DNA from 3 places in the Amycolatopsis sp. 195334CR genome. Region 3 is predicted to be linked to each of the others. Evidence: riboswitches for the same ligand, from Rfam matches in the RefSeq annotation. Region 3 holds a riboswitch; each other region holds the start of a gene.
The links. A riboswitch is a leader RNA that binds a small molecule or an ion and turns the genes downstream of it on or off. The one in region 3 is predicted to bind S-adenosylmethionine.

Region 1: it holds a riboswitch for S-adenosylmethionine, as region 3 does, so the genes downstream of both, JYK18_RS07165 (methionine ABC transporter ATP-binding protein) here and JYK18_RS42190 (aminotransferase class V-fold PLP-dependent enzyme) in region 3, are expected to answer to the same signal.
Region 2: it holds a riboswitch for S-adenosylmethionine, as region 3 does, so the genes downstream of both, thrC (threonine synthase) here and JYK18_RS42190 (aminotransferase class V-fold PLP-dependent enzyme) in region 3, are expected to answer to the same signal.

The regions. Positions count from the first base shown of each region.
Region 1 covers NZ_JAFJMJ010000001.1:1,471,822-1,481,831, reverse strand. Annotated here, with positions in the region: gene JYK18_RS07195 (ATP-binding cassette domain-containing protein) at 1-350, opposite strand, end outside; gene JYK18_RS07190 (PadR family transcriptional regulator) at 432-1,013, opposite strand; gene metG (methionine--tRNA ligase) at 1,065-2,858, shown strand; gene JYK18_RS07180 (TatD family hydrolase) at 2,855-3,679, shown strand; gene JYK18_RS07175 (resuscitation-promoting factor) at 4,041-5,450, shown strand; gene rsmA (16S rRNA (adenine(1518)-N(6)/adenine(1519)-N(6))-dimethyltransferase RsmA) at 5,571-6,428, shown strand; SAM riboswitch class I at 6,498-6,586, shown strand; gene JYK18_RS07165 (methionine ABC transporter ATP-binding protein) at 6,784-7,794, shown strand; gene JYK18_RS07160 (4-(cytidine 5'-diphospho)-2-C-methyl-D-erythritol kinase) at 7,876-8,841, shown strand; gene JYK18_RS07155 (ABC-F family ATP-binding cassette domain-containing protein) at 8,841-10,010, shown strand, end outside.
Region 2 covers NZ_JAFJMJ010000001.1:4,625,027-4,635,036, forward strand. Annotated here, with positions in the region: gene JYK18_RS48035 (winged helix-turn-helix domain-containing protein) at 1-875, opposite strand, end outside; gene JYK18_RS21685 (DUF2637 domain-containing protein) at 868-1,620, opposite strand; gene JYK18_RS21690 (ComEA family DNA-binding protein) at 2,844-3,581, opposite strand; gene thrC (threonine synthase) at 3,818-5,077, opposite strand; SAM riboswitch class I at 5,089-5,222, opposite strand; gene holA (DNA polymerase III subunit delta) at 5,346-6,314, shown strand; gene sthA (Si-specific NAD(P)(+) transhydrogenase) at 6,762-8,177, opposite strand; gene rpsT (30S ribosomal protein S20) at 8,258-8,518, opposite strand; gene JYK18_RS21715 (EamA family transporter) at 8,677-9,537, shown strand; gene JYK18_RS21720 (VOC family protein) at 9,560-9,949, shown strand; gene JYK18_RS21725 (DUF6346 domain-containing protein) at 9,964-10,010, shown strand, end outside.
Region 3 covers NZ_JAFJMJ010000003.1:1,061,919-1,071,928, forward strand. Annotated here, with positions in the region: gene JYK18_RS48200 (DUF885 domain-containing protein) at 1-361, opposite strand, end outside; gene JYK18_RS48205 (DUF885 domain-containing protein) at 358-2,010, opposite strand; gene JYK18_RS42165 (AsnC family protein) at 2,094-3,095, shown strand; gene JYK18_RS42170 (RluA family pseudouridine synthase) at 3,102-4,025, opposite strand; gene lspA (signal peptidase II) at 4,022-4,612, opposite strand; gene JYK18_RS42180 (hypothetical protein) at 4,602-5,384, opposite strand; gene JYK18_RS42185 (pyridoxal-dependent decarboxylase) at 5,389-6,819, opposite strand; gene JYK18_RS42190 (aminotransferase class V-fold PLP-dependent enzyme) at 6,852-8,183, opposite strand; SAM riboswitch class IV at 8,221-8,335, opposite strand; gene JYK18_RS42195 (M23 family metallopeptidase) at 8,400-9,077, opposite strand; gene JYK18_RS42200 (potassium/proton antiporter) at 9,428-10,010, opposite strand, start outside.

The DNA.
Region 1 (10,010 bases), on a different contig from region 3:
CCGCGCGCCAGCGCGTCGGCCTTGCTCAGCCCGTACAGCCTGCCCTGGATCTCGATCTCCTCGATCACCTTGCAGTCCTGCCAGGTGCCGCCCGCCTGGGCGACGTAGCCGATCCGGCGCCGGACGCCGACCGGATCGGTCAGCAGGTCGCAGCCACCGACGGTGGCCTGGCCGGAGGTCGGCTTGAGCAACGTGGTGAGCATCCGGAGCGTGGTGGTCTTGCCCGCTCCGTTCGGGCCGAGGAAGCCGACCAGTTCCCCCTCGGCGACCTCGATGTCGACGCCCTTGACCGCGTCGACCGTGCGGCCACGGGCGGTGAACCGCCGGGCGAGGCCGCGTGCGGTGATCATGGAATCCCCTCTCGGTAATCAAATTTGACTAGTGAAGCGAGCAGTATGTTCCCCTACCTATCGCCATCAGGTCAAACGTGATTACCGACTGATCGGGAAGGTCGGCTCGGTGTCGTCGGCCATCCGGTACTCGCCCGCCTCCAGCGCGGCGACCAGGTCGTGCACCCAGGAGCGCACGGTTTCGGTGAGCCCGCCCCAGAGCCCGTACATCCGCACCACGTGCGGCGGGTGGCCCCAGTCCCGCGCGTGCGCCGCGGTGTGCGCGGTCTCCGCGGTCGCGCCTTCGAGCCGGACCTCGAGCAGCTTCAGCAGTTCGACGGCGCGGGCGCGCTCCAGCATCGGCATCAGCACGATGCCGGCGGACAGCAGGTGCCCGGTGATGTCGGCGTCGGTGAGCGCGCCGGTCAGCAGCCGGTAGAACTCGACCTCCCCGGCCTCGGTGAGCTGGTAGGCCACCCGGTCCGGGCCGCGGCCGGACTCGGTGCTGACCTCCTCCAGCAGCTCCTCGGCCGCCATCTTCTTCAGCGCGTGGTAGATCGACCCCGGCTGCACGTTGGCCCAGCTGTCCGCGCGCCAGTTGAGCAGCTCCCGCCGCACCTGGTAGCCGTGGGCGCGGCCGCTGATCCGCACCACGCCGAGCACCAGCAAGCGGGTCGCGGACAACGGGCCTCCCAGGACAAAACGCAAGTGACAGCTTCCGTAGGCTAATCGGGTATGAGCACCCCTGTGTTGACCGCGGTGGCCTGGCCCTACGCCAACGGCCCCCGCCACATCGGCCACGTGTCCGGATTCGGCGTTCCGTCCGACGTCTTCTCCCGCTACCAGCGAATGGCCGGCAACCGGGTGCTCATGGTCTCCGGTACCGACGAACACGGCACGCCGATCACCGTCCAGGCCGACAAGGAGGGCCTGACCGCCCAGCAGACGGCGGACAAGTACACCCGGCAGATCGGCGAGGACCTGCGCGGCCTCGGCCTGACCTACGACCTGTTCACCCGCACCAGCACCGGCAACCACGCCGCGGTCACCCAGCAGATCTTCCTGGCCCTGCACCGCAACGGGTACGTGGTGCCGAAGACCACGCGCGGCGCGATCAGCCCGTCCACCGGGCGCACCCTGCCCGACCGGTACGTCGAGGGCACCTGCCCGATCTGCGGTTACGACGGCGCCCGCGGCGACCAGTGCGACAACTGCGGCAACCAGCTCGACGCCGCGGAGCTGATCAACCCGAAGTCCCGGATCAACGGCGAGACGCCGAAGTTCGTCGAGACCGAGCACTACTTCCTCGACCTGCCCGCGTTCACCCGGACGCTCGGGGACTGGCTGTCCACCAAGACCGACTGGCGGCCCAACGTCCTCAACTTCACCAAGAACCTGGTCGACGACATGCGGCCGAGGGCGATCACCCGCGACCTCGACTGGGGCGTGAAGATCCCCCTGGACGGCTGGCGCGACCAGGGCATGAAGCGGTTCTACGTGTGGTTCGACGCGGTCATCGGCTACTTCTCGGCCAGCGTCGAGTGGGCGCGCCGCTCCGGTGACCCGGACGCGTGGCAGCAGTGGTGGAACAACCCGGACGCCCGGTCGTACTACTTCATGGGCAAGGACAACATCACCTTCCACGCGCAGATCTGGCCCGCGCTGCTGATGGGGCACAACGGCCAGGGCGACAAGGGCGGCGAGCCCGGCCCGTACGGCGAGCTGAACCTGCCCAGCGAGATCGTCTCCAGCGAGTTCCTCACCATGAGCGGCTCGAAGTTCTCCACCTCGCGCGGCACGGTCATCTACGTCAACGACTTCCTGCGCGAGTACGGCCCGGACACGCTGCGGTACTTCATCGCCGCGGCCGGTCCCGAGACCCAGGACACCGCGTTCACCTGGGACGAGTTCGTCCGGCGCACGAACTTCGAGCTGGCCAACGAGTGGGGCAACCTGGTCAACCGGTCGATCTCGATGGCGCACAAGAACAACGGCGGCGTGCCCGCGCCGTCCGCGCCGGCCCCGGCCGACGAGGAGCTGAAGGCGCTGTCGCGGCAGGCGTTCGAGACGGTCGGCGCGCACCTCGGGCGCTCGCGGTTCAAGCAGGCGCTCGGCGAGGCGATGCGGGTGGTCTCGGCGGCCAACAAGTACCTGTCCGACCAGGAGCCGTGGAAGCTGAAGGAGGACACCGCCCGGCGCGACAGCGTGCTGCACACCGCGCTGCAGGTGGTCTCCGACGCCAACACCATGCTGACCCCGTTCCTGCCGCACTCGGCGCAGAAGGTGCACGAGGCGCTCGGCGGCACCGGGGTCTGGGCCGCCCAGCCGGAGCTGACCGACGTCGACGACCTGGACATCGACGGCCGGGTGAACCCGATCCTCACCGGGGACTACGCGGCCGAGCAGGCCTCGTGGTCGTCCACCCCGATCGAGGTGGGCCGTCCGCTGGCCAAGCCGTCGCCGCTGTTCGCCAAGCTCGACGCCAAGCTGGCCGAGACCGGTCCGGACTGGGCGCCGATCGAGCCGTGAGCAAGAAGGAACTGCCACCGGTGCCGGAGAAGCTCCCGGCACCGGTGGTCGACGCGCACACGCACATGGACGCCTGCGGGGCGGTCACCGCGGCCGACGTGACCGCCATGGCCGATCGCGCCGAGGCGGCCGGGGTGGCCCGCGTGGTCACCGTCGCGGACGACCTCGCCGCCGCCCGCTGGGCCGCCGAGGCGTCCACTTGGGACAGCCGGGTGTTCGCCGCGGTGGCGGTGCACCCCACGCGCACCAAGGACTTCGGCGAGGCGGAACGGTCCGAAGTGGAGCGCCTGGCCCGCGGCGAGCGGGTGGTGGCGGTCGGCGAGACCGGGCTCGACTACTACTGGGACTACGCCCCGCACGACGCCCAGCAGGAGGCGTTCCGGTGGCACATCGACCTGGCCAAGCGGCTCGGCAAGACGCTGATGATCCACGACCGCGACGCGCACGACGACGTGCTCCGGATCCTGGCCGAGGAGGGCGCGCCGGAGACGGTGGTCTTCCACTGCTTCTCCGGTGACGGAGAGTTCGCCCGGAAGTGCCTGGACGCCGGGTACGTGCTCTCGTTCGCCGGCACGGTGACCTTCAAGAACGCGCGCGGACTGCACGACGCGGCCCGGATCTCGCCACTCGGTCAATTCGTGGTCGAGACGGATGCACCATTTTTGACCCCCCATCCCTTCCGTGGACGGCCGAACGAGCCCTACTGCACGGCGTACACCGTGCGTAACCTCGCTGAGCTGCGGGAAGAGTCCGTGGAGACGATCTCGAACGCGGTGCGCGAGACCGCCGAACGGGTCTTTCAACTCCCCACCGTTACTTAGGGTTTGACGCATTGCGACAAAAGATCCGGCCTGCTGGGCCATCTGAGGAGTGATGCAGATCACGGCACTGCGGGGGGTGTTTGCGCAACCTCCGAGTCTTCGTTACTGTCCCGTGATCGTGCCGGTCGATTGCCCGCAGAGGGGCCGTCGCCGGGACACCCACAGTCACGTCAGTGCACGTCGGGGAAGTGCGACCGGGCCCCCGAAGCCCGGGCGGACTTGGATGGCGCTGGCTGCGGGAGCCGGATAACTGGCGCTCCGGCGCCGAAATGAAGGCAACGGCCTTTTTCTGAAAGGGATCGACCCAGTGACTGGTGGTTACAGGCGCGGCGAATACGCGCGCCAGGACAACCCGACGAGCATGTTCGCCTCCTCCGGGGGCGGCGTCGGTACGCTCGACTGGCCCAACCCCGAGGGCGAGCTGGACTTCTCCGACGACCTGAACGTCACCCAGCACGACGTGCTGACGGTGCTCGGCCCCGACGCCGACGCGCTGATGGCCGAGGCCAACGTCGACGTCGACGAGCTGATCCGGCTGATCAACGCCGAGACCACGATGCTCCCGCCGATCATCATCCCGGATGAGATCAGCGAGGACCGGGTCGCGCGGGGCGCGCCGCTGCCCGTCGAAGACGGTGTGGTCAAGGCGGCGAAGACCTGGAAGAAGCGCTTCCTCAAGGGCGCCGTGCTGGCCGTCCTGATCACCCTGACCGGTGGCGGCGCCGCCGCGATGGCGATGAACAAGAGCGTCACCGTCGACGTCGACGGCGCGCAGCAGACGGTCAACACCTTCGGCGGCACCGTCGGCGAGGTGCTCAAGGACGCCGGCTACCAGATCGGCGCGCACGACGCGATCTCGCCGTCGCCGGACGCCGCGGTGGCCGACGACACGGTCATCACCCTGGAGCGCGGGCGCCAGCTGAACCTGATCGTGGACGGCAGCCCCCGCGAGGCGTGGGTGCGCGCGACCACGGTGTCCGAGGCGATGACCCAGCTCGGTCTCGCCGAGGCGGCCAAGCCCGGCACCTGGATGTCCGTCGGTGGCGACGGCCAGATCCCGCTCGAGGGGATGACCCTCGAGGTCAAGACCCTGAAGAACGTGACCCTGTACGACGGCGGCAACGAACCCCGCCAGGTGCAGACCAACGCGGTGACCGCCAAGGAGTTCTTCGGCGAGCTGCAGCTGACGATCGGCCCGGAGGACAAGGTCGACGGCGGCATGGACTACAAGCTGACCGACGGTGCCGAGGTGCACGTCAGCCGCACCGGCGTGTCGGTGGTCAACGAGAACGAAGAGATCCCGCCGCCGGTCGAGGAGATCGAGGACGACACCCTCGACAAGGGCAAGACCGTCGTCGAGGAGCAGGGCGAAGCCGGTTCGAAGAACGTCACCTACCGGGTGACGAAGGAGAACGACAAGGAAGTCGCCCGCGAGAAGATCTCCGAGGAGATCACCAAGGAAGCCAAGCCGAAGAAGGTCCGGGTCGGCACCAAGAAGTCGGCCGTTCCGCCGATCAGCGGTGGTGCGGTGTGGGACAAGCTCGCGCACTGCGAGTCCACCGGCAACTGGGCCATCAACTCCGGCAACGGCTACTACGGCGGGCTGCAGTTCAACGCCAGCACCTGGAAGGCCTACGGCGGCACGCAGTACGCCCCGCTGCCGCACCAGGCCAGCCGGGAAGAGCAGATCGCCGTCGCCACCAAGCTCCGCGACGCCCGCGGCGGCTACAGCGCCTGGCCGCACTGCCAGAAGAAGCTCGGCCTGCCCTGATCGCAGTTTTCTTGAAAGGGCCCCCGGTGCGCACGTCACCGGGGGCCGTTTCCGTTCCCGGGTCCGCGTGACACTCGGTCCAGGTCGGAGCCGAAGCCCGGGGCCACCTAGAATCCACTGGTGACCAAACCAGCCGGGCTCCTCGGCCCCGCCGAGATCCGCGGCCTGGCGGCCGAACTCGACGTGCGGCCGACCAAGAAGCTCGGCCAGAACTTCGTCCACGACCCCAACACCGTGCGCCGGATCGCCGAGCTCGGAAAGGTCACCGAAGACGACCTCGTCCTGGAAGTCGGCCCCGGGCTCGGCTCGCTCACCCTCGGCCTGCTCGCCACCGGCTCCCGCGTGGTCGCCGTCGAGATCGACCCCGTCCTGGCGAACCGCCTCCCCGAGACCGTCGCCGAGCACGCACCCGACGCGGCCGGCAAACTCCAAGTCGTCCCCGCCGACGCGCTCAGGGTCCACCAGGCCGACGTCGGCGAGCCCACCGCGCTCGTCGCGAACCTGCCCTACAACGTCGCCGTCCCCGTCGTCCTGCACCTGCTCGCCGAGCTGCCGTCCCTCACCCGCGGTCTCGTCATGGTCCAGACCGAGGTGGCCGACCGGATGGCGGCCGGCCCCGGCAGCCGGACCTACGGCGTGCCCAGCGTCAAGCTCGCCTGGTACGGCCGGGCGAAGAAGGTGGCCGCGGTGCCGCGTGCCGTCTTCTGGCCGGTGCCCAACGTCGACTCCGCGCTGGTCGCCTTCGAGCGCGTGCCCACCACCCGGCCCGCCGAGCGGAAGACCGTCTTCGCCGTGGTCGACGCAGCCTTCTCGCAACGCCGCAAGACCCTCCGCGCGGCACTCGCCGGTTGGGCGGGCTCGGCCGAACGCGCCGGGGACCTGCTGACCGCGGCCGGTATCGATCCACGGACCCGGGGTGAACAACTCACCGTCGAGGATTTCGCCCGCATCGCCGCGGCCGCCGAAAACGAGGGATAACGCGGCTGTTCGTGTGATCTCCGACTACGGACTTGCGTTTCGCGAGCCGGATCGGGTGTACTCCTTGTGCATCCATCCCGAGCGACTGAGAGGCCTGGCTCGCCGAAGTCGCAGCAACCACCCGAGAGGGCAGGTGCTAACGCCAGGACCGATGGAGGAATCCTGTGTACCGGTCGCGAATGCTGACTCGACGCCGAGTAGTGGATGAAGGTCGCCGCACGGTAAGTGCGTGTCGTCGCTCCAACGACTGACCCAGTACCCACTTCGCCGCTTTCCGGTTTACGCCACACCGTCGAAACAGACGGTGCTTCCTTGTGGTCGGCGCGCGTCCGCGCCCAGCTGTTGGAGCATTCACGTGATCACGCTCGAAAACCTGACCAAGTCCTTCCCCGGCGACGCCGCGCCCGTTCACGCGCTGCGCGACGTCAACTTCGACATCAACGCCGGCTCGCTCTACGGGGTGGTCGGCGCGGCGGGCTCCGGCAAGTCCACCCTGGCCCGCTGCGTCGCGCTGCAGGAGCGCCCCGACCGCGGCGTGGTCCGCCTGGACGGGCTGAACACCGGCACGCTCGACGGCCGCCGCCTGCGGGAGATCCGCCGCCAGGTCGGCATCGTCGACTCCCGCGTCGCGCTGCAGCCCGAGCGCACGGTCGCCGGGAACGTGGCCTCGCCGCTGGAGCAGCTCGGCGTCGAGGGCCCGCGCCGCCGCACCCGCGTCGGCAACCTGCTCGACCTCGTCGGCCTGACCCAGCGCGGCGGCCAGCACCCCGCCGAGCTGAACCCCGGGCAGCGCCGCCGGGTGGCCGTGGCCAAGGCACTGGCCACCTCGCCCGCCGTCCTGCTCGCCGACGACCCGACCGCCGGGCTCAACGGCGACGACGCGGCCGGTGTGCTCACCGCGCTCGACCGCGCCCGTGCCGAGCTGGGCCTGACCGTGCTCGTCACCACGCCCGACGCCGGCGTGGTCCGCCGCATCTGCGACGACGTCGCGGTGCTGGAGGACGGCAAGGTGGTGGAGAACGGCAACGTGCTCTCGCTGCTGGTCGACCCGTCGAGCCGCACCGCCCAGGCGCTGCTGCCCGCCATCGAGACCACCCGCGCGCAGTCGGCCCGCTACGACCGCGCGGTCGACGTGGTGCTGATCGGCTTCGCCTCGGTCGGCGCGCTGTTGCCCGAGGCCGCCACCCGGTTCGGCACCGACATCGCCACCATCGGCGGCGGCCTGACCCGGATCGGCGACACCCCGGTCGGCCGGTTCCGCATCGGCCTCCGCGGGGACCAGGCCGACGGCGCGCTGGCCTGGATCGCCGAGCGCGGGGCGCACGTGACGCACCCGGTCAGCGGCCCGCAGGGCGTCGCGGCCTGAAGCAACTCCAGTCGTGCGTGCGCGGGGCCGGAACGGCACTACGCACGCACGACTTTTTTGCCGCCACGTAGGCTTGACCCCGTGCTCGCTGTCGTCCCGCCTCCAGTCACCGTCCGGGTGCCGTCGAAGATCAACCTGCACCTGGCGGTCGGTGACCTGCGCGAGGACGGTTTCCACGAGCTGGTGACCGTGTTCCAGGCGTTGTCGCTGGCCGACGAGGTGACCGTGGCGGTGACCGAGGACCCCGGCGTCGAGGTGTACGGCGAGGGCGAGAAGTCCGTGCCCACCGGGGCGAACAACCTGGCCTGGCGCGCGGTGCAGGCGCTGGCCGCGCACGTGGGCCGCGCGGAGAGCGAGCCGAAGATCCGGGTGGTGCTGCGCAAGGGCATCCCGGTGGCCGGCGGCATGGCCGGTGGCAGCGCCGACGCGGCGGCCACCCTGGTCGGGCTGGCCTCGCTGTGGAAGCTGGAGATCACCCGCGACGAACTCGCCGAGGTCGCCGCGAAGCTCGGCAGCGACGTGCCGTTCGCGCTCTACGGCGGCACCGCGCTCGGTACCGGCCGCGGGGAGCGCCTGGTGCCCGTGCTCTCGCGCCACACCTTCCACTGGGTGCTCGCGTTCGACCAGAAGGGCCTGTCCACCCCGAGGGTGTTCAGCGAACTCGACCGGCTGCGCGAGGAGGGCGATCCACCGAGGATCGGCTCGCACGCCCCGGTGGTCGAAGCGCTCGCCTCCGGTGATCCGAGGCAGCTGGCCCTCTTGCTGGGCAACGATCTTCAGGCCGCGGCCGTCTCGCTGCGCCCTGGCCTGCGCCGCACGCTGCGGGCCGGGGTGAACGCCGGTGCGCTGGCGGGCACGGTCTCCGGTTCCGGCCCGACCTGCGCGTTCCTCTGCGAGGACGCCGAATCCGCGCTCGAAGTCGCGGCCGAGCTGTCCGGGGCCGGGGTCTGCCGCACCGTGCGCGTGGCGCACGGGCCGGTGCCCGGCGCCAGGACGGTCGGCGGCGACACCGATCCCCGTCCCGTCCCGCCGCAGGTGCACGCGTAATGGTCAACCTGGTCAACCTCGAATCGGTCTCCAAGTCCTACGGCGTCCGCCCGCTGCTGGACGCCGTCTCGCTCGGTGTCGGCGAGGGCGAGCGCATCGGCGTCGTCGGGCTCAACGGCGGTGGCAAGACCACCCTGCTCGAAGTGCTCACCGGCATCGCGGAACCGGACAGCGGCCGGGTCAGCCAGGTGCGCGGGCTGCGGATGGCCGTGGTCACCCAGCGCACCGAACTGGTCGGCGAGACCGTGCGCGACGCCGCGCTGGCCGCCTACGACGCCGACCACGAATGGGCCGCCGACGCCCGCGTGCGGTCCATTGTGGAGGGTCTGGGGATCACCGCGCTGGGCCTGGACAACCCGACCGCCACGCTGTCCGGTGGGGAACGCCGCCGGGTGGCACTGGCCGCCGCGCTGGTCGGCGAACTGGACCTGGTCGTGCTCGACGAGCCGACCAACCACCTCGACGTCGAAGGCGTGCGCTGGCTGGCCGACCACCTGCTCGCGCGGAAGACCGCGCTGGTGGTGGTCACGCACGACCGCTGGTTCCTGGACACCGTCTGCGGCCGGACCTGGGAGGTCGTCGGCGGGCGGGTCGAGCAGTACGAAGGTGGTTACGCCGACTGGGTTTTCGCGCGGGCCGAACGCGCGCGGCTGGCCGCGACGCTGGAGGAGAAGCGGCAGAACCTGGCGCGCAAGGAACTCGCCTGGTTGCAGCGCGGGGCGAAGGCGCGCACGTCCAAGCCGCGCTACCGGATCGAAGCCGCCGAGGCGCTGATCTCCGACGTGCCACCGCCGCGGGATTCCGTCGAGCTGATGAGCTTCGCCCGGCGGCGGCTGGGCAAGACCGTGGTCGAGCTGGAGGACGTGACCCTGGCCGCCGGGGAGAAAGCGTTGCTGGACAACGTGACCTGGCGGATCGGCCCGGGGGACCGGATCGGCCTGGTCGGGGTGAACGGCTCCGGCAAGACCACCTTGCTCAAGGCGCTGGCGGGGGAGACCGAGCTGGCCGGGGGCCGCCGGATCCAGGGCAAGACGGTCAGCCTGGCGCACCTGACGCAGGAACTCGAGGACCTGCCGGGGCACCTCCGCGTGCTGGAGGCGGTCGAGCAGGTCGCCGGGCGCGTGGTGCTGGGCAAGCACGAGCTGTCCGCGTCGCAGCTGGCCGAGAAG
Region 2 (10,010 bases), on a different contig from region 3:
CCGAGATCCAGGCGGCAGCCCAGGTGCGCCAGGGACTGGCTGGTCTCCAGCCCGAGCACCGGGTGCGGGAGCTTCGCCTTCCACGGGTCCTTGGGCAGGATGCGGACCTTCACCCGGCGGCCGTTGGTGGGGTCCTCGGTGATCTGGACCGCGCCGGTGCGCAGGTTGAACAGCGAGACCAGGCGCCGGGCGGCGCCCGCCGCTTCGTAGATGGTCTCGGCGGGCTTGAGCGAGATGGTCAGCAACACCCCGGAGTTCTGGAGGCGTTCCGAGCGCACCACCTTGGAGCCCACCAGCCCGCGCATGCCGTGCTCGTCGTCGGCCACCCGCTTGGGCCAGGCCCGGGTGAACCGGTTGGCAGGTCCCTTGGAGCGGATGCGCCGATGCCAGGACCACGGGCCGCCGAAGACCGCCAGCGACGCCAGGCCGGTCCACCAGGTCGCCTGGTTCCAGCCCCACAGGCTGGTGGCCGACATCCACGCGCCAGCCACCACCAGGAGACCGAAGGCGTACACCCGCTCCACCGGGCGGTCCAGGACTCCGCGTTCGCCCGCGTCGGCATCGCCAGGCACCAGCTTGGTCACCAGCCACACCAGGGCGGTCGCCAGGCGCTCGTTCACCAGGGTGGCCACCAGGCTGGCGATCACCAGGACCGCCAGCGCACCAGGCAGTGCCCACCAGGTGGGCCACCAGGCGTGGATCACCAGGCTGGTGAAGCCCGCCAGGATGAACACCCAGACCGGCACCAGACCCCGCCGCCAGCGCCACGCCAGGCGCGCCAACCAGCCCGCCAGCACGAGGAAGCCGCCCAGCAGGAACGGCACGTCGAAGGCGTACCAGGACCGGCCGATGGTCAGGTGCCGCTTCCTACCCACCGTCGGCGCCCTTCACCAGCGCCAGCGGGGTCTTGCGCGCCTCGGCGAGGACCTGGCGGGCCTGGTGGTCGGAGATCCCCAACTCCTTCGCCAGACGCCCACGGCCCACCTGTTCGCCAGCCGCCTCGGCCTGGCGCACCAGCTCCCGGGCGCGCTCCACCAGGTCACCCGCCACCGGGCGCGGCTGGCGCTTGGCGGCAGGGGCGGGCTTCGGGCGCTTGGCGGGCGCGGGCTCGGGGTCCTCCACCGGGCTGGCGGGCGGGATCGTGGGCGCCTGGTCCTCGGTGGTGGCTCCCGAGGTCTGGTCCTGGTGGTTGGCGATCTCCTGGCGGTGCCGGGAGACCGCCAGCAGCCCGATCCCGGCGGCCGTCATCAGGCCGTCAATCACCAGGGGACCGACCGAGGCCGACAAGGTGGGGTAGTGCCAGTGCAGGAGCAGGTCCCGGATGTGCTGGTAGGAGATGACGGCGGAGAACAGGGCCACCGCCCCCACGCCGAGGTAGATGGCCACCTTCCAGGTCCAGCGGTCCGGCCACGGCACCCGCGACAGCACCTCGACCGAGATCAGCAGTGCGAGCGGCCACACGGCGGCGCCGATCTGCGCCGCGAGCGTCGGGCTCCAGCCGGCGTCTGCCCCCTCGGGCGGAATGCGGGTCGCCAAGACGTTGGCGGCCACGCTGACCACCGAGCCGAAGAGGAAGCCGCTCCAGGTCGAGAGGTGCCCCGGGGTTGTGTTCGCGCGCATCACGCGTCCTCCCCGGAGTTCCAGGCGTGCCACACCGGGTGGTGCTGCCACGTCGGGCAGTCGCGGAGGTTGCCAGGGCACACCGGGCTGTTCCCGGAGCCATCGCACCTCTGGATCCGAGGCATGGCGTTCGGGTCGTTGTGGCGGCGAAGGGTGCCGTCCTTCGTGAGCCCGTGCTGGTGCTTGCACTCGGGGCACAGCCCGCGCGCGGCCATCAGCCGAGCCCGATCAGCGGGGCGCCGATGCCGCGCACCCACGGCAGCACGATGACGAGGGCCGACACCACGGCCACCCGGTAGATCCACACACGCATGCGAGCGCTCCTCGGAGGTCAGGAGCGGGCGGGCCGTCTGCCTCCCGGCGATGGTGCCCACTGGACTCGCTCGTCCTAGCCGCATGTGTAGGACGAGCATTGTTCCCGCTGACCGCCGTCAGGTGTGACAGGCCCGCATCACGGAACTCGTCCTCCACCCGACGTGACATGCCGGTGGTGTCACCGACCGCCAGCCCCGGCACCAGCCCAGCGGGTTCCTCGCTGAGCACGCCGGATGCCTTCCGGAGTCCTGCTCGCATTGATGCGGCTGCCCGCTGCCACCACGGCGCCTCGGTGACCGCTAGAGGTGGCCCTCGTACTTGGAGGGCCGCCACGGTCAGCTCGGCCTGACGCCCCGGGGCCAGGGAACCCGAGGCCGTCACCTGCTGCCCTGGCAACAGATCCGACCAGCCTTCCAACGCGGCCAGCAACACCACTCGACCGTCGGAGACCACTGCCCGCCGGTCGACCGTGGCTTCGGCGACCTCAGCCGGGATCAGCACCGCACTCGTACCACCTGCCCTTCCCGCGTAGCCGGCCGAACGGATCGGCCGGGGCCGTTCGGTGACCGTCACCCGGAACACCGCGTGTACTCCTCGATCCGCCGCCGGACGGATCGGATCCTGTTGCGCGGCCTGCAACCGTGGCGTCACCACCACCGCGAGCAGCGCGCCGAAACCCAGTAGTGCCAACAGAAGCGCTCGAAACCGCTCGTCGCCCGCTGCGCGGCGGCGGGCGACGACCAGTCCGGCAACCGCCATCGCTGCGACACCCGCGCCGACCGCGAGAGCCACCCACCAGCCGAACAGCAGGCCGCCGAGCGTGCCGAGCCACACGGTGAGCGCGGCCGGTACCAGCCGCATGTCGTGCCCGGCCGGTTCCGGGGTGACCGCCGAATCGGCGGCCTGGGTCATTGCACGGTCACCTGATCACGCAAGCGCGTGAACCGGGTTTCGCCGATTCCTTCCACTTCACGGAGTTGCTCGACCGCGGTGAAACGGCCGTGTTGATTGCGCCAGTCGAGAATGCGTTGCGCGGTCACTTCTCCGACACCGGGTAAATCGTCGAGCTGAGCCAGGCTCGCGGTGTTGAGGTCGACCTTGACCTCGGGTCCGGCGCCGGGGGAAGTCGGCGCCGGACCTTGGGCCTGTGGTGGTGCTCCCACATCGAGTTGCTCCCCGTCGCTGAGACGGCGAGCCAGGTTCACGGTGGCAAGATCGGTGCCGGGTAAGGCGCCACCGGCCGCACGCACCGCGTCGGCGACCCGCGCTCCGGCGGGAAGCGTGACCAGGCCCGGCCGGATGACCTTGCCGATCACGCTCACCACCAACTCGGCGGACGCGCTCGGTGGTGGTGCGCTGGAAACCGGTGCCGCACGGGCGATCGGCAATGGCGGGGCGCGCTCCGGCTCCGGCCCGCCGCCGAACAGCAGCAGGGCCGTGAGCACGATCGAGAGCACACCGGCGATGGCGAACACGATCGCGGTGCGGCGTTTTACCGGACTGCCACGGGCTTTGGGGAGCCAACGCGTGACCAGCCTGCGCGTGCGGTCGCGTTCGACCCGGGCCGCCAGTTCGGCGAGATCCGGTTTCGGTTCCTCGGAGGATGGTGCTCCGGGATGGGCGAGTGATTGAAGACGTTCGAACACGCCTTCGACGCTATGGGGATGGGGCGGGGGAGGCCAGGGGGCGGGGCGGGGGCTGTGGATAAGTGGGTGGTTGTGGACAACTCAGCGGGCGGCGTGGACGAATTCGGCGTTCGGGTGTTTGATGGCCGAAGAGCCGTTGTTTCCCAGCGCCGAGTCCGTTGTTCTACCGCGAAAGACAAATGTGGCTCCCGGACGGGCCAGCGTCCGGAAGCCACATTCGTGTTCAGGAAAGGAGATTATTTGGCGAGAGCTTCGCGAACCGCGTCGGCGGAGGCGGGCACGGTGGCGCGCGGGCCGATCTTGCCCTCGACGGCATCGAGCGTCTTGAGGCCGTCACCGGTGATCAGGAGAACGGTTTCCTCGTCCGGGTTCAGCTTCCCGGCCTCGACGAGCTTCTTCGCGGTCGCCACGGTCACGCCGCCGGCGGTTTCGGTGAAGATGCCTTCGGTGCGCGCCAGGAGGCGGATGCCCTCGACCACCTCTTCGTCGCTGACGTCCTCGATCGAGCCGCCGGTGCGGTTGACCACGTCCAGCACGTAGGGGCCGTCCGCCGGGTTGCCGATGGCCAGCGAGCGGGCGATGGTGTCCGGCTTGACCGGCTGCACCACGTCGTGCCCGGCGCGGAAGGCGGCCGAGACCGGCGAGCAGCCGGTGGCCTGGGCGCCGAAGATCTTGTACGGCGACTGCTCGACGAGACCGAGTTCACCCAGCTCGCGGAAACCCTTGTCCACCTTGGTCAACTGAGAACCGGAGGCGATCGGCACGACAATCTGCTGCGGGCGGCGCCAGCCCAGCTGCTCGGCCACCTCGAAGGCCAGCGTCTTCGAGCCCTCGGAGTAGTACGGCCGCACGTTGACGTTGACGAACGCCCAGTTCTCGTTCTCCGCGGCGAGCTGGGTGGCCAGGCGGTTGACGTCGTCGTAGTTGCCGTCGACGGCGATGAGCGCGCCGTCGTAGACCGCGGTGGTGAGGATCTTGGCCCGCTCCAGGGTCTTCGGGATCAGCACCACGGATTCCCAGCCCGCGCGGGCCGCGGCCGCGGCCACGGCGTTGGCCAGGTTGCCGGTGGAGGGGCAGGCCAGCACCTCGAAGCCGAACTCGCGGGCGGCGGCCAGTGCCACCGCGACCACGCGGTCCTTGAACGAGTGGGTGGGGTTGCCGGTGTCGTCCTTGACCCAGACTCGCTTGAGCCCCAAGGCTTTCGCGAGCCGGTCGGCACGCACCAGCCGGGTACAGCCGGGCTCGGTGTTCGGGATCTCCTCGACGTTCGACGGCACCGGAAGGAGGCTCTTGTAGCGCCAGATGTTGCGCGGGCCCTTCTCGATGTCCTCGCGGCGCACGCGGCCGAAGTCGTAGGCGACCTCGAGCGGGGAGAAGTCCTCGGCGGAGACGAACTCGGGCGCCAGCGGCTGGCGGTGGCCCTCTTCCTTCGACACCAGCTCGACGGCCGGGCCGAGGTCCAGGGTGCGCTTGGTCGTGCGGAGGGTGGCAGTCATCGCGAGGTCCTTCCTCATCTGCCCCACGGGTGTGGGCCGGAATTGGCACCGTGATCGTCAGCTACCTCGCGGAATCGAGATGACAGGCTGACGCCGGTTGCCGGGGCTTCTTCGGGCCGTATCCCTCTGCCCCTCTGGATGAGCGGTATTCGGTTGTCGGGCCGCGCTGGGCGCGGCGCCTCGCCAACACCGTACGGCATCACGCCGTGCCCACGCGAGGACCTCACCGTGCCGGGCTAGCCGTAGCCGGGCGTGGCAGGATCGTGCCGTGACCGACGCAGCCGCGCTCCACCTCGTGCTCGGCGAGGAAGAACTGCTCATCGAGCGGGCGATTCGAGCCGCTCTCGAGGCCGCCCGTAGGGCCGATCCGGCGGCGGACCTCACCCGGATGAAGGTGTCCGAACTCACAGCCCCGGTGCTGGCCGAGCTGGTCAGTCCGTCACTGTTCAGCGAGGGCCGGGTGATCGCGATCGATGGGGCGCAGGACGCCTCGCAGGAGATCGGCGACGCGATCCTGGCCTACGTCAAGGACCCCGCCGATGGGGTGGTGCTCGTGATCGTGCACACCGGCGGCGGCCGGACGAAGGCGGGCAAGGCGCTGCCTGCTGCCCTGCGCAAGGCCGGGGCGGAGGTGGTCGAATGCCCGAAGATCACCAAGCCCGCCGAGCGGGAAGCCTTTGTGCGCAACGAGGTCCGGCAGGCGGGCGGCAAGATCGACGCCGCCGGGGTGATGGCGCTGATCGACTCGGTGGGGTCGGATCTGCGGGAGCTCTCGTCGGCCGCGACGCAGCTGGTGGCCGACTCCGGTGGGAAGGTCGACGAGCACGCCGTTCGGCAGTACCACCGGGGCCGGGCGGACGTGACCGGGTTCGCGGTGGCGGAGAAGGCGGTGTCCGGGGATCGGGCGGCGGCGCTGGAGTCGGTGCGCTGGGCGATGCAGATCGGTGTGCCGCACGTGCTGGTCGCCGACGCGCTGGCGGACGCGGTACGGACGATCGCAAGGGTGGCCGGGGCCGGGCGCGGGAACCCGAACGCGATGGCGGGGGAGCTGGGGATGCCGCCGTGGAAGATCCGGAAGGCGCAGGGGCAGGTGCGCGGGTGGGGGCCGGACGGGCTGGCGGACGCGATGCGCGTCGTGGCGAAGCTCAACGCGGACGTGAAGGGGGCGGCGGCGGATCCGGACTACGCCCTGGAGCGGGCGGTGCTGGCGATCGCGGCGGCTAAGGAACGGCGCTGAGGTCAGCAGCTTCGGGGGACTGGTTCGGGAACTGGCGTGTTGGCACGGAGCTGAGGCGCTGACACGCGGGGCGCTGGCGTGGGGCTGAGGCGCCGACGCGAACTGGCGCGCCGACGCGAACTGGGTGCCGACGCGAACTGGCGCGCCGACATGATCTGGGCGCCGACATGGAGCTGAGGTGCCCGCGCGAATCTGGGGCACCGGCACGGATGTGCGGCACTAGCACGGAGCTGGGGCACCGGCACGGATGTGCGGCACCAGCACGGAGCTGGGGCACCGGCATGGTGGTGTGGCACCAGCACGGAGCTGGGGCACCGTGACGGATGTGGGGTCGGCACGAGCCGCCAGCTGGGTACTGGCGGGTTTGGCGCGGGCCGGGTGGCTTCAGTCGCTGGCGCTGGATCGGGGCTTCGAGCGTCGCTGGGTGTTGGGCTGGGGTGGCAAAGCTCAGGTGGTGGTGAAGCGGGCCAGGGCGCGGATCTTGTTCGTGGCGTCCAGGGCGGCGACCTTGTAGGCCTCCGACAGGGTCGGGTAGTTGAAGACGGCGTCCACCAGGTAGTCGACGGTGCCGCCGCAGCCCATTACGGCTTGGCCGATGTGGACCAGGTCGGTGGCGCCGGTGCCGAAGACGTGGACGCCGAGCAGCTTCCTGTCCTCTGTGGACACCAACAGCTTCAGCATCCCGTACGAGTCGCCGGCTATTTGGCCTCGGGCTAGTTCGCGGTACCGGGCGGTGCCGGTTTCGTAGGGGATCGACGACGAAGTCAGCTCAGCCTCCGTCGCGCCGCAGTAGGAGATTTCCGGGATGGTGTAGATGCCGATCGGCTGGAGGGCGGCCAGTTCGTTCGCCGGCTCACCAAATGCGTGGTAGGCGGCCAGCCTGCCCTGGTCCATCGAGGTCGCGGCCAGCGCGGGGAAACCGATCACGTCACCGACGGCGTAGATGTGCGGCACCTCGGTGCGGTAGTGGCCGTCCACGCTGAGCCGTCCGCGCTTGTCGGCCGTCAAGCCCGCGTGCTCCAGGCCGAGCGCGTCGGTCATGCCCTGGCGCCCCGCCGAGTACATCACCGCTTCGGCCGGGATGCGCTTTCCGCTGGCCAGCGACGTCACCGTGGCGTGCTCGCCGACCGCCACGTCGACCACCTTCTCGCCGAACCGGAAGGTCACCGCCAGGTCCCGCAGGTGGAACTTCAGCGACTCGACGATCTCCGGGTCGCAGAACTCCAGCATCCGCTCGCGCTGCTCGACCACGGTCACCCGGCAGCCGAGCGCGGCGAACATCGACGCGTACTCGATGCCGATCACCCCGGCCCCCACCACGACCAGCGAGGACGGGATGCGGTCGAGGCTCAGGATCTCGTCCGAATCGAGCACCCGCGCCTCGTCGAAGTCGACCTCCGGGGGTCGCGCCGGCCGCGTGCCGGTGCCGATCACGACGAACTCGCCGGTCAGCGCCGTCCGCTCACCGCGCGGACCGCCTTCGACCGCGACCGTGTGCGGATCGGTGAACCGGCCGAGGCCGCTGACCAGGTGCACCCCGTTGCGCAGCAGCTGCGCGCGCACCACCTCGACCTCACGCCCGATCACGTGCTGCGTGCGCGCCATCAGATCCGAGATGGTGATGTCCTGCTTGACCCGGTAACTCGCCCCGTACAGCTCGCGCTGGCTCATCCCGGTCAGGTAGTGCACGGCCTCGCGCAGCGTCTTCGACGGAATGGTGCCGGTGTTGACGCACACCCCGCCGACCATGTCGTGGCGGTCGACCACCGCCACGCGCTTGCCGAGCTTGGCCGCGGCGATCGCGGCCTTCTGCCCGCCGGGGCCGGAGCCGATCACGATCAGGTCGTAGTCATAGGCGCTCACGCGCCATAGCCTGCCCTATCGAGACGCCGAACACACGAAAAAGCCCCCGGTTGATCACCGGGGGCCCTTCGGGAAGCGGCTCAGAGCGCGTTGACGCGCTTGGCCATCGCCGACTTCTTGTTCGCGGCCTGGTTGGCGTGCAGCACGCCCTTGGTGGCGGCCTTGTCCAGCTTGCGGGCGGCCTCCTGCTGGGCCTCGGTGGCCTTGGCCTTGTCGCCGGAGTCGGCGGCCTCGCGGAACTTGCGGATCGCGGTCTTCACCGAGGACCGGATCGCCTGGTTGCGCTGACGCGCCTTCTCGTTGGTCTTGATGCGCTTCATCTGCGACTTGATGTTGGCCATACCGGCGCTCCCTCTGGTTTCCTCGGGTGGTCGCCGCCGCGTCTGTCAAGTGGCCCCGCGACTGCGGGTTTCCTCCATGGCGGAATGCCACGCGGCAACGAGTGAAAAGCCTAACATCCTGCTCAGCGGCCTCGCGGGCGGGCGTAGGTTGATCTCCGGTGAACGTGACGGCCCTGCTCCTCGTGCTCGGTGCGGCCGTGGTGCACGCCGGGTGGAACCTCGCCGCGAAGCGGGTCGCCGGCGGCGGGGCGCGGTTCGTCTTCCTCTACTACACCGTGACCGCGGTGGTCTTCGCGCCGGTGGCGGCGATCTCCCTGCTGTTCGCCGACGAACGTCCACAGTGGACCTGGCTGCTGGCGGCGGCCGGGACCGCGGTGCTCCACGTCGCCTACGGGATCGTGCTGCAGCGCGGGTACGCGGTCGGCGACCTGTCCGTGGTCTACCCGCTGGCCAGGGGCAGCGGGCCGCTGCTGTCGGTGCTGGCCGCGGTGCTGGTCCTCGGCGAACGGCCGGGCTGGCTCGGCCTGCTGGGCGCCTTCCTGGTGGTCGCCGGTGTGCTGGTGATCGGCAGCGGAGGCGCGGGCACCGACCCGAAGCAACGCCGCGCGGGCATCTTCTACGGCCTGCTCACCGGCGCCGCGATCGCCGGGTACACGCTGTGGGACGCCCATTCGGTGACCAGCCTGGCCGTGCCGCCGCTGGTCTACTTCAGCCTCGGCGCGGTGCTGCAGAGCGCGCTGCTCGCGCCGTACGCCCTGCGTGGCGCGGCCACCGGCAGGCTGTGGCGCGAGTACCGCCGCGAGGTGCTGCTGGTCGGCGTGTTCTCCCCGGTGGCCTACCTGCTGGTGCTGTTCGCCATGCGGATGGCGCCGGTGAGCTTGGTCGCACCGGCGCGGGAGCTCAGCATCGTGCTCGGCGGCCTGGCCGGGTGGCTGGTACTGGGTGAAGCCGACCCGCTGCGCCGCGTGCTCGGTTCCTGTGTCGTGCTGGCCGGGATCACCGCCATTGCGGTGGCGTGAACGCGCCGGTAGGGAAGTAGGCATGGAAGTTCTGAACAGCCGAGTGCTGCTGATGCCGAAGGACCTGGAGGTCTCCACGGCCTTCTACCGGGACACCCTGGGCCTGGCGATCTACCGCGAGATCCCGGTCGGCACCATCTTCTTCCTCGGCGGCGGCTTCCTGGAACTCGTCGGCCGCGGGGAGACCGGGCCGACCCCGGACATCGCCTTCTGGCTGCAGGTCCGCGACCTGGAAGCCGCGCTGGCCGAACTGGCGGCCAAGGGCGTCGAGCCGGTGCGCGAGGCCCGCCGCGAACCGTGGGGCCTGGACGAGGCCTGGATCGCCGATCCCGACGGCACCCGGATCGTGCTGGTCGAGGTGCCCGCGGGCCACCCGCTGCGCACCGACGTCCGGGACCACTCGAAGAGCTGAGTTACCTTCGGCGCGTGACGAACCCCACGCGCCGACTGGTCAAGGCGCTCGCCTGGTGTCT
Region 3 (10,010 bases):
GGGCGCGGGCACCCGCCTCGTCGGCCACCGACGGCACCGGCAGTACCAGCAGCAGGTGCTGCGCCGGCCCGACCTGCATGTCGCTGACCGAGAAGTCGGTCACCCGCGCGTCGATCTTGGCCACTTCGGACCGCGCGAAGTCGATCAGCGCGAGGCGGGTGACCTCCTCCTCGGCGGATCCGGCCTCCGCCGCCTCGGCCCGGTCCCCGAGTTCGACGTACCTGGCCCGGTAGCCGGGCTCGGCGCCGAAGTCCGGCAGCTGCTTGTCCGGAACGCCGAGGCCGAGCAGCAGCGGCGTCATCGGCTGGTGCTCGAAGTGCAGGTCGAGGAACTCCTGGGCCAGCTCGTTCACGGCGCTCATTTCGCCGCCCACTCGGTCACCACGGCGTCCAGCACGGACAGCGGCAGCGCACCGCCGCCGAGCACCAGGTCGTGGAAGGCGCGGATGTCGAACCGCTCCCCCAGTGCCGCTTCGGCCGCAGCCCGGATGCGCTGGATCTCCAGCCGTCCCACCATGTACGACAGTGCCTGCCCGGGGAAGGCGATGTACCGGTCCACTTCGGACTCGATCTCCACGGCGGGCATCGGGGTGTGCTCGGTCAGGTAGTCCACCGCCTGCTGGCGGCTCCAGCCCAGCGCGTGCAGCCCGGTGTCCACCACCAGCCGCCCGGCCCGCATCGAGTCGCAGCTCAGCATGCCGAGCCTGGCCACGTCGTCGGAGTACAGGCCCATCTCGTCGGCGAGCCGCTCGGTGTAGAGGCCCCAGCCCTCGGCGTAGGCGTTGAAGTCGCCGATCCGCCGCAGCAGCGGCAGGTGGTCGAGGCCGAGCGCGGTGCTGAGCTGGAAGTGGTGCCCGGGAATGGCTTCGTGGAAGGCGACCGCCTCGGACATGTGCCGGAACCGCTCGGTCGCCTCGTGCGTGTTGGCGAAGTAGGTGCCGGGGCGCGAGCCGTCGGCGGCGGGCCACAGGTAGTAGGCCGCCGGGGCGCCCGGTGCCTCCGCCTCGGGCACCGGCTCGACCACGCACGGCTGCGGCGGGATGCGGCCGAACCACTTCGGCGCCTCCGCTTCGGCCCTGGTGATCGCGGCGCGGGCCGAGTCCAGCAGTTCGTCGGCGCTGTTCCAGCGCAGCGCGGGATCGGTGCGCAGCCGCTGGAAGATCTCCGCCAGGTCCTTGGTGCCGAACACCCGGCCGCCGAGGTCCCGGTACTCCTCGGCCAGTTCGCCGATCAGGCGCAGGCCGGTGGCGTGCAGGTCCTCCGGGGTGCGGTCGGTGGTGGTGTGCTTGCGGGCGAGCGCGGTGTAGATCTCGTCACCGCCGGGGAGCCACTTGAGCCCGACCTGGTCCAGCGGACGGCCGTGCGGGGCGATCTCCTCGGCGAGGACCTTCCGGTAGGCGGCGAACGCGGGCCGCACCGACGACTCCAGCAGTTCGGCGCGGCGCCGCTCGAACTCCTCGTCGGGCGCGGACTGGCGGAGCAGCGGGTCCTGCGACGGCTCGCCCAGGTAGCGATCCAGGTGCTGGATCGCCGACTCGACCAGGTGCGCGACCGGGGTGAGCCCGGCCGCGACCCCGGCGCGATGGCGGTCGGCCACCCGCTGGAGGTACTCCGGGATGGCGGCGATCCGGCCGAGGTGCGCCTCGGCGCTCGCGCCCTCGGTCACGGTGATCATCGGCAGCGTGGTCAGCAGGCTCACCGCGGGAGAGATGAACATGTCGGTGATGGTGAACTCGGTCAGGCGGGCGTCGATGCCGTCGATGTGCGCCTTCGCCAGGGTGATCAGCACGTCGACGGTGACCCGGTCGGTCTCGCCGAGTGCCGACCGGTCCAGCGCGGCCGCGCGGTCCGCGATGGCCACCAGCCGGGCGCGCTGCGCCTGCTCGGCCTCGGCACTCGGGTCGCCGAGGCCGGGGCGGGTCTGGTCCAGCCCGAGCAGCACCGGCGTCAGCGGATCGGCTTCGAAGAGCAGGTCGGTGAACTCGTCGGCGAGTGCGACGGCCTCGGTCATCAGGCGTCCCCCAGGGTCGGATCGGCGTAGGTCACCCGAGCCTAGTCCGAACTCGAGTGAGGGAGGCGGTAGCGTGACGGGCTGTGGCCGTGACCGATCCCGTGGATGCCCGCCTGCTCGCCGCACTGGCCGAGGTGGGCAAGACGGCCGTACACGAACTCGCCGCCAAGGTCGGCATGGATCCGCGCGAGGTGGCCTACCGGCTGGTGGCGCTCTCGGGCAGCGGCCTGCCGCTGCTGGTCGGCGTGGAGAGCGACCCGAACGGCCTGCGCGCCGCGCTGGTCGGCGGAGCCGGCCCGCGCCCGCCAGCCCAGCCGCAACAGCAGCAGCCACCGCCCCCGCCGCAGAACGTGGCTGGCACGCCGTCCGGCCGGTACAACGTGCACGGCCAGCCGCCGCGACCGGGCGTCCAGGGCGTGCCGAGCGGCGCGTACGGCGTGCCGAGCGGGGCGTACGCCGTGCAGGGCACACCGTCCGGCCGCTACCAGCCGCCGCCCGCCCGGCCGCCGCAGCAACCGCCGCCACCGCCCCAGCAGCAGGTCCACCGCCCGCCGATGCCGCCCCCGCCCGCCGACCCGGTGATGAGCACCTGGGGACCACCGCAGAGCGCTTCCTGGGCGCGCGGCGACCAGCCGCCGTCGGGCAACGGCGCGCCCGCGGGCAAGCGCACCGGGAAACCGGGTGAGGTGCTGGAAACCCAGGGCCTGGAAGGCGAACGCCTCGCCCTGCAACTGCTCGAGGTGCAGGACCCGGCGGACTTCCTGTTCAGCGCGGCCGGGTACAGCCTGGAGCCGGGCGAGCGCGCGGTGGTGGTGCACACCGAGATCACCAACCGCGGCCAGATCCCGTTCGTCTCGCTCCCGGACAACTACCTGGAGCTGATCACCGCCGAGGGCAAGGCCGTCGGCAAGGCACCGGTCTCGCTGTCGTCGCGGCCACCGCACCGGATCGGCGTGCAGCCGGGCGAGACCGCGGGCGGGCACACCGTCTACGTGCTGCCGGAGGCCACGCGCGTGGTGTCGGTGCGCTGGAACGCCCGTCCCGAGGTGGACGAGCGCTCCCTCACCTGGTCCATCGAGGACTGACGCCGGCTAGGACTCGGCGCGCAACTTCTCCAGCGCGTCAGCCAGATCGTCGGGGTACTCCGCCTCGAACTCGACCCAGCGGCCGTCCGCCGGGTGCGCGAAGCCGAGCGTCCTGGCGTGCAGCCACTGCCGCGACAACCCCAGCCGCCGGGCCAGCACCGGGTCGGCGCCGTAGGTCAGGTCCCCGACGCACGGGTGGCGCAGCGCCGCGAAGTGCACGCGGATCTGGTGCGTGCGCCCGGTTTCCAGCTTGATGTGGGCGAACGACGCGGCACGGAACGCCTCGACCACCTCGTAGTGCGTCACGCTCGGCCGGCCACCGGCGACCACGGCGAACTTGTAGTCGTGCCGGGGGTGCCGGTCGATCGGCGCGTCGATGGTGCCCTTGGTCGGATCGGGATGCCCTTGGACCAGCGCGTGGTAGCCCTTGTCCACGGTCCGTTCCTTGAACGCCCGCTTCAGCGCGGTGTACGCGTGCTCGCTCTTGGCCACCACCATCACGCCGGTGGTGCCCGCGTCGAGCCGGTGCACCACGCCCTGGCGCTCGGCCGCGCCCGAGGTGGAGATGCGCAGCCCGGCGGCGGCGAGCCCGCCGACCACGGTCGGCCCGGTCCAGCCGGGGCTCGGGTGCACCGCCACGCCGACCGGCTTCGACACCACCACGATGTCGTCGTCCTCGTGCACGATCCGCATGCCCTCGACCGGCTCGGCGACCACCTCGACGGTGCGCGGCTCGGGCAGGGTGACCTCCAGCAGGCCCCCCGCGGTGAGCCGGTCGGACTTGCCCGCCGGCCTGCCGTCGAGCAGCACCTCCCCGGCCTCGGCCAGTTCGGCGACCGCGGTCCTGGACAGTCCGAGCAGCTTGGCCAGCCCGGCGTCGACCCGCATCCCGTCCAGGCCGTCCGGGACCGGCAGCATCCGCCCGCTCACGACTTCCTGACCTTCTTCTTCTCGATCGTCTTGCCGTCGTAGTCCTTGCCCAGCAGCGAGAGCAGGATGATCAGGCCGCAGCCGACGAACAGCGACGAGTCGGCCACGTTGAACACCGGCCACACGTCACCGTTGGGCGCGAACACCGAGACGAAGTCGACCACGTGGCCCTGCAGCACGCCGGGGGCGCGGAAGAACCGGTCGGTCAGGTTGCCCAGCGCACCGGCCAGGATCAGCCCGAGGCCGACCGCCCAGCCCGGCGAGCGCAGCCGCTTGGCGAACCAGATCAGCGCGATCACCACCGCGCACGCGATCAGCGCGAGCACCCAGGTCATCCCGGCGGCCATGCCGAAGGCGGCGCCGGAGTTGCGGATCAGCTGCAGGTAGACCGCGCCGCCGAGGATGCGGACCGGCTCGGCGAACTCCAGTTCGGCCACCGCGATCGCCTTGGTCACCTGGTCGACGGCGAGCACCAGCACCGCGATCACCGCGAGCAGCACCACCCGGCGCTTCGGCTGAGGCGGCTCAGGCGTCTCAGGCGCGTCGGGTACGGCGCCGCCCTCGCTCGGTTCGGCTTCAGGCGGTATCGGCTGGTCGCTCACCACGCCATTGTCCACGGCGCGTGACCAGCGCGGCGATCGCCCCGGTGAGCAGCACCAGCCCCGGCACCAGGCCCGGCGGCGCCGGGATCATCTCCAGCGAGCCCACCACGACCAGCAGCGCCACCACCGCGAGCAGCAGGCTGCGCTCCAGCACGGCGAGCACCAGCAGGCCGACCACGTAGACGAGCAGGTCGCCCAGGTCCGGCAGGGCCATCGCCAGCAGCATGCTCGCCACCAGCCCGGTCAGCACGGCACCGGTCCAGCCCGCCACCTTCCGCCCCCGGCCGGTGCCGAAGTACGCCCAAGCCAGGCCGCAGAGGCCGAGCCCGCCCAGCGGCAGCACGAAGGTGGTCAGGAAGCCGGACTCGTCGATCGAGGTCCAGCTCGCCCCGCCGAAGGCCGACAGCACCAGGATCGCGGCCGCACCGCCGGCCACCAGCAGGGCGACCCGCCACGCCGACGGCCGCGACTTGGCCTGGAAGACGTACCAGGCCACGGTCACCGCGAAGACCAGGAGCGCGGCGACCGGCCACCGGCCGAACGCCGAGAACGGCTGCGGGCTCTGCAACGCGACCAGGGCACCCGAATCGGCATAGGCGTACAGGCTCTGGACCATCAGGGGCTCGCCCTGCGGGGCGTAGGCGAACCAGCCGAAGTCCGTTCTCGGCACGAACACCACCGCGGCGAGCAGGGCCACCGCCGCGAGCAGCAGCGGGACCCAGTAGTCCCGCCGGTTCGCCGAAATCGGTTCGCGCACGTACTTACCCCCTGGCCAGCCTGGCCCCGATCTCCCGCACCACCGAGACGAGCAGGGCGATGTCCGCCGCGCCGGTCCGCCAGTTGACGATCGCCGGCCGCAGCGCGACCCGCCCCCGGTACACGGTCGTGCCAGCGTAGACCCGGCCGTCCGCCAGCAACTCGGCCCCCAGCCGCCGGTTCAGCTCGTCCATCCGTTCGTCGTCGAATCCCTCGTGGTGGTACCGGAAACACACCACGTTCAGGCCCGGCGGCGCGAGCGGTTCCAGGTCCGGCGCCTCGTCGACCAGCTTGCCGAGCAGCCGCGCGAGTTCGTGGTGGCGCTCGATCATCGCGCGGTGGCCGTCGCGGCCGTAGGCACGCAGCGTCGCCCAGATCGGCAGGGCGCGGGCGCGGCGGGAGGATTCCGGGCCGAGCGAGTTGTAGTTGATCCTGGCCTCGTCACCGACCGGCAGGTACGCCGCGTCGGGCATGCCGAACGACTGCACCAGGCGCCGGGGTTCGCGCAGGAAGGCGAACCCGCTCTCGTACGGCACGTTGAGCCACTTGTGCCCGTCGGCGGCCACGGAATCGGCGCGCTCGACGCCCTTCACCAGGTGCGCCGTCTTCGGGGAGACCGCGGCGAAGAGGCCGAACGCACCGTCGATGTGCAACCACGCGCCGTACTTCTCGGCCAGGTCGGCCAAATCGGCGATGGGATCGAAGTCGCCCGCGTTGACCTCACCGGCGTTCCCGATGATCACCGCCGGGCCGTCGACCGCGGCGAGTTCCGCTTCCATCGCGGCGAGATCCACCCGGCCGGCGTCGTCGCGGGCGAACACGCGCACGGTGTCGCGGCCGCAGCCGAGGATCTGCAACGCCTTGCGGCTGCTGGGATGCACGTAACCGCTGGAGAGCACCGGCAGGCGCGGCAACCCGAGCAGGCCGTCGGCGCTGACGTCCACCCCGTGCTGTTCGGCCCACCAGTGCCGGGCGGCGGCCAGCCCGGTCAGGTTCGCCAGCGTCGCGCTCGGGGTCAGCACACCGCCGTAGGACGCGGGCAGGCCGAACAGGTCCTTCAACCAGCCCAGTACGACGGTCTCCACCCGGGCCGCGAAGGGCGAGGTCGGCCAGAGCCCGGCGACCTGGTCGAGCAGCGACGTCACCCAGTCCGCGGCCTGCGCCGCCGGGGTCGAACCGCCGACGACGTAGTGGAAGAACCGCGGACCGGACGAATGCGTGGCCGCCTCGGTGCCGATCCGCACCAGCTCGCGGAGGCTGGGCAGGGTGCCGTCACCGCCTTCCGGCAGTGGCCCGTCGAGCTCGTCCAGCAGCGGTGCGGTGGCCGGGTCGTGGACCAGCCGGTCCCCCAGCGAAGCCAGGTACGGCCCGGCGGCGTCGGCCACCAGTCGCAGTGCTTCGGCCGTCGCGTCGCGTTCCTCCAGCGGATCTCCCATACCCGCAGAAGATCACGCGCACGGGCGCGCGTCTAGGCCAGGAAATCCGGCAGGGGCCGGGGATCCGGGGTCGGCGCCCAGCGGCCGTCGACCTTGCCGTACTCCCAGCGGGCTCCCCTGGCGACGATCTGCCGCAGGGCGAGCAGCAGCCGGTCGACGTGCTCCTCGGTGCTGCCGAGGCCGAGGCTGACACGCACCGCCTGCTGCCCCTCGCCGCCCGCGTGCCGGATCAGGCGCCGCGTCGCGATGTGCGCGCAGAACGCGCCGTCCCGCACGCCGATGCCGTATTCCGCGGAGAGCACCGCGGCCAGCCAGCCGGGCTCGAAGCCGTCGATGACGAAGCTGAGCGTGCCGACGCGGTCGACGTCGGCGTCGAACAGGCGCAGTTCCGCGAAGCCGGGAACGGAGGACAGCCCGCGGTGCAACCGCCGCAGCAATGCGTCCTCGTGCTCGCGGATGGCATCCCAGTTCTCCGAAAGCGCTTCGCACGCCACACCCAGCGCGTACACCCCGACCGTGTTGGGCGAACCGGCTTCGTGACGCTCCGGCCCGGAGTTCCACACCACGCCGATCTCGGCGCTTCCGTTGCGCTGCACCGCTTTGGTCGCCCCGCCACCGGCGAGGTACGGCTGCCCGGCCCGCAGCCAGTCGGCCCGGCCGACCAGCGCACCGGCCCCGAACGGCGCGTACAGCTTGTGCCCCGACAGCGCCACGTAGTCCACGTCCAGCTCGCGCAGCGAGAACGGCCGGTGCGGCGCCAGCTGGGCCGCGTCCAGCGCGATCCGCGCGCCGTGCTTCCTCGCCACCGCGGCGATTTCGGCCACCGGCAGCAGTTCGCCGGTCACGTTGGACGCGCCGGTGAGCACCACCAGGCGCGGACCCGGCGCGCACTCCGCCAGCGCACTGTCCACAGCGGACACCGCGGCGAGCCTGGTGCGCGGCGGTTCCACGCGGTGCACGCGCGGGCCGCGCCACGGCAGCAGCGCCGCGTGGTGCTCGGTGTCGAACAGCACCACGGAGGTCTCGCGCGGCAGGCACTTCGCCAGCAGGTTGAACGAGTCGGTGGTGTTGCGGGTGAAGATCACCGCGTCCGAGGAGCGGGCGCCGGTGAAGCGCCGCAACACTTCCCGGGTGCGCTCGTAGACCTTTGTGGACACCTGGGAGGCGAAGCCCGCGCCGCGGTGCACGCTGGCGTACCAGGGCAGGAACTCGTCGACGGCGGTGCGGACCCGCTGCAGGCAGGGCGCGCTCGCGGCGTGGTCGAGGTTCGCGTAGCCGATCTCACCGCCGTTGACCAGCGGCACGGACAGCGCGGCACCGGCGACTTCCGGGACGGTGCAGGTGCGTTCGAGTGCGAGCGTCATGGGGGGCCTCCTCGATGTCGGGACCCCCGACCGAGAGGATCCGCGCTTGCCCGCCACACCTCGTGACGAGCCAGGTCCTCACCCGGGGCACCCCACCGCGGTTGGAGGGTTGCCGGCCAGCTAGCCGGGGCTTGACGCTGGCACTCATGACCTAGCCGAAAAGGTAACCCACTGGGCGGCGCCCGCGCCAGGGCCGCCCAGTGGGTGAGATGGCGATCACTCCGCTTCGTACCGGAACCGGCCGGGGAGCTGGACCGCCTCGCCATCGGCGACACGCGTCGCGACGCCGCTGTACTGCGTGGTGCCCTCGGTGAACCGCCAGCCGCCGAATTCCTTGCCGTCAACGGGTTCCCCGTGCGATTCGGCAATGCGGGAGTGGACCTGGCCGTAGCTGAGGCCGTCCCAGTTCCCGGCGTCCAGCGCGTCCGCCGACCGCGCGGTCCCGTCCGGCAGTGTCCACAGGGTGAAATGCACGTGGGCGCCGGAACTGCTGCCACCGCAGGGCAGCGCGTTGCCGGTTTCGCCGAGCAGCGCGCCCGGTTCGACGGCCTGCCCGTCGGTGACCGCGATGCGCTCCAGGTGGTAGTAGCCGGTGCGCCAGCCACCCGCGTGGTCGATGGTCACCCAGTCGCCGCCGTCGCAGTGCTGCAGCCGGACCGTGCCGGCCAGCGGCGCGCGCACCAGGCCGTCGCGGGGGCTCAGGTCGAGCGCGTTCTTGACCCCGCTGGTGCCGTTGTCCGAATGGATGCCCGCCGAACTGACCTGCTGCCCAGCCTCGAACGGCAGGGCGAAGACGGGGAACGCCTCGGCAGCCGAAGCAGACGGCGCCAGCAGCACCCCACCGGCGAGCACGGCGACCGCCGCCAGCCCACGAAGGTTCGACGAGTCAGCCACGCTTCGTGCTCCCCACACTCGCTACCCACCATTCGGGTTAGTCAATGCGAGCGAAACGTAAGCCATTCGGCGGAAGTTAGGAATACACGAGGTGAGACAAAACCGCGTTAAGTGACCCAAGTCACACTGAATCATCGCTGCTCAGACGGGTTCACACGCCTACTCGAGCCGGGCCGCGGCCACTCCAGCCGGACCACGGCTACTCGAGCCGGACCACGGCCACTCAAGCCGGGCACGGCTACTCAGGCCAGGTCACGGCGACTTGAGCCGGGCCATGGCCGCGAAGGCCAAGTCACGGCTACTCGGCCGGGCCACGGCTCTCGAGCCGGGTCACAGCTGCTCAGGCCGCATCAGCTACCGGATTCGCCTCGCCAGCGAGCCAGTCTGCCCGCCCTGTCGATGGCCCGCAGCCGCCGCTCGGCGGCCGACCGGGCCGCCTCGGTGGTGACCACCAGCAGCTGGTCCAGCTCCTGGAGACGGCTGGTGCTCTGCGGCGTGAACGACTTGCCGCCGCGGACCACCAGGCTCACCGAAGCCCCCACCGGCAGGCGCAGCTCGGACAGGTACACGCCGTGCATCCGCGACCCCCGCTGGATGCGCACCTGGAGCAGTTCGGCCCCCAGCTCGTCCAGCGGCGCGGCGTCGACCTGGATCTCCCTGGCCTCGGTCGAATCGGACAGCCCGAGCCACCGGCCGAGCGGGGTCAGCGTCGCGCCCTGCAGCAGGGTCAGCACGATGACCAGGACAAACACCGCGTCGACCAGCTCCTGCGCCCCCGGCACGCCCTCGGCGAGCGGGATCATCGCGAGCACGATCGGCACCGCCCCGCGCAGCCCCGCCCACGACAGGAACACCTGCTCGCGCCACGGCAGCTTGAACGGCAGCGCGGAGATCAGCACCGAGGCGGGCCGCGCCAGCAGCAGCACCACCGCC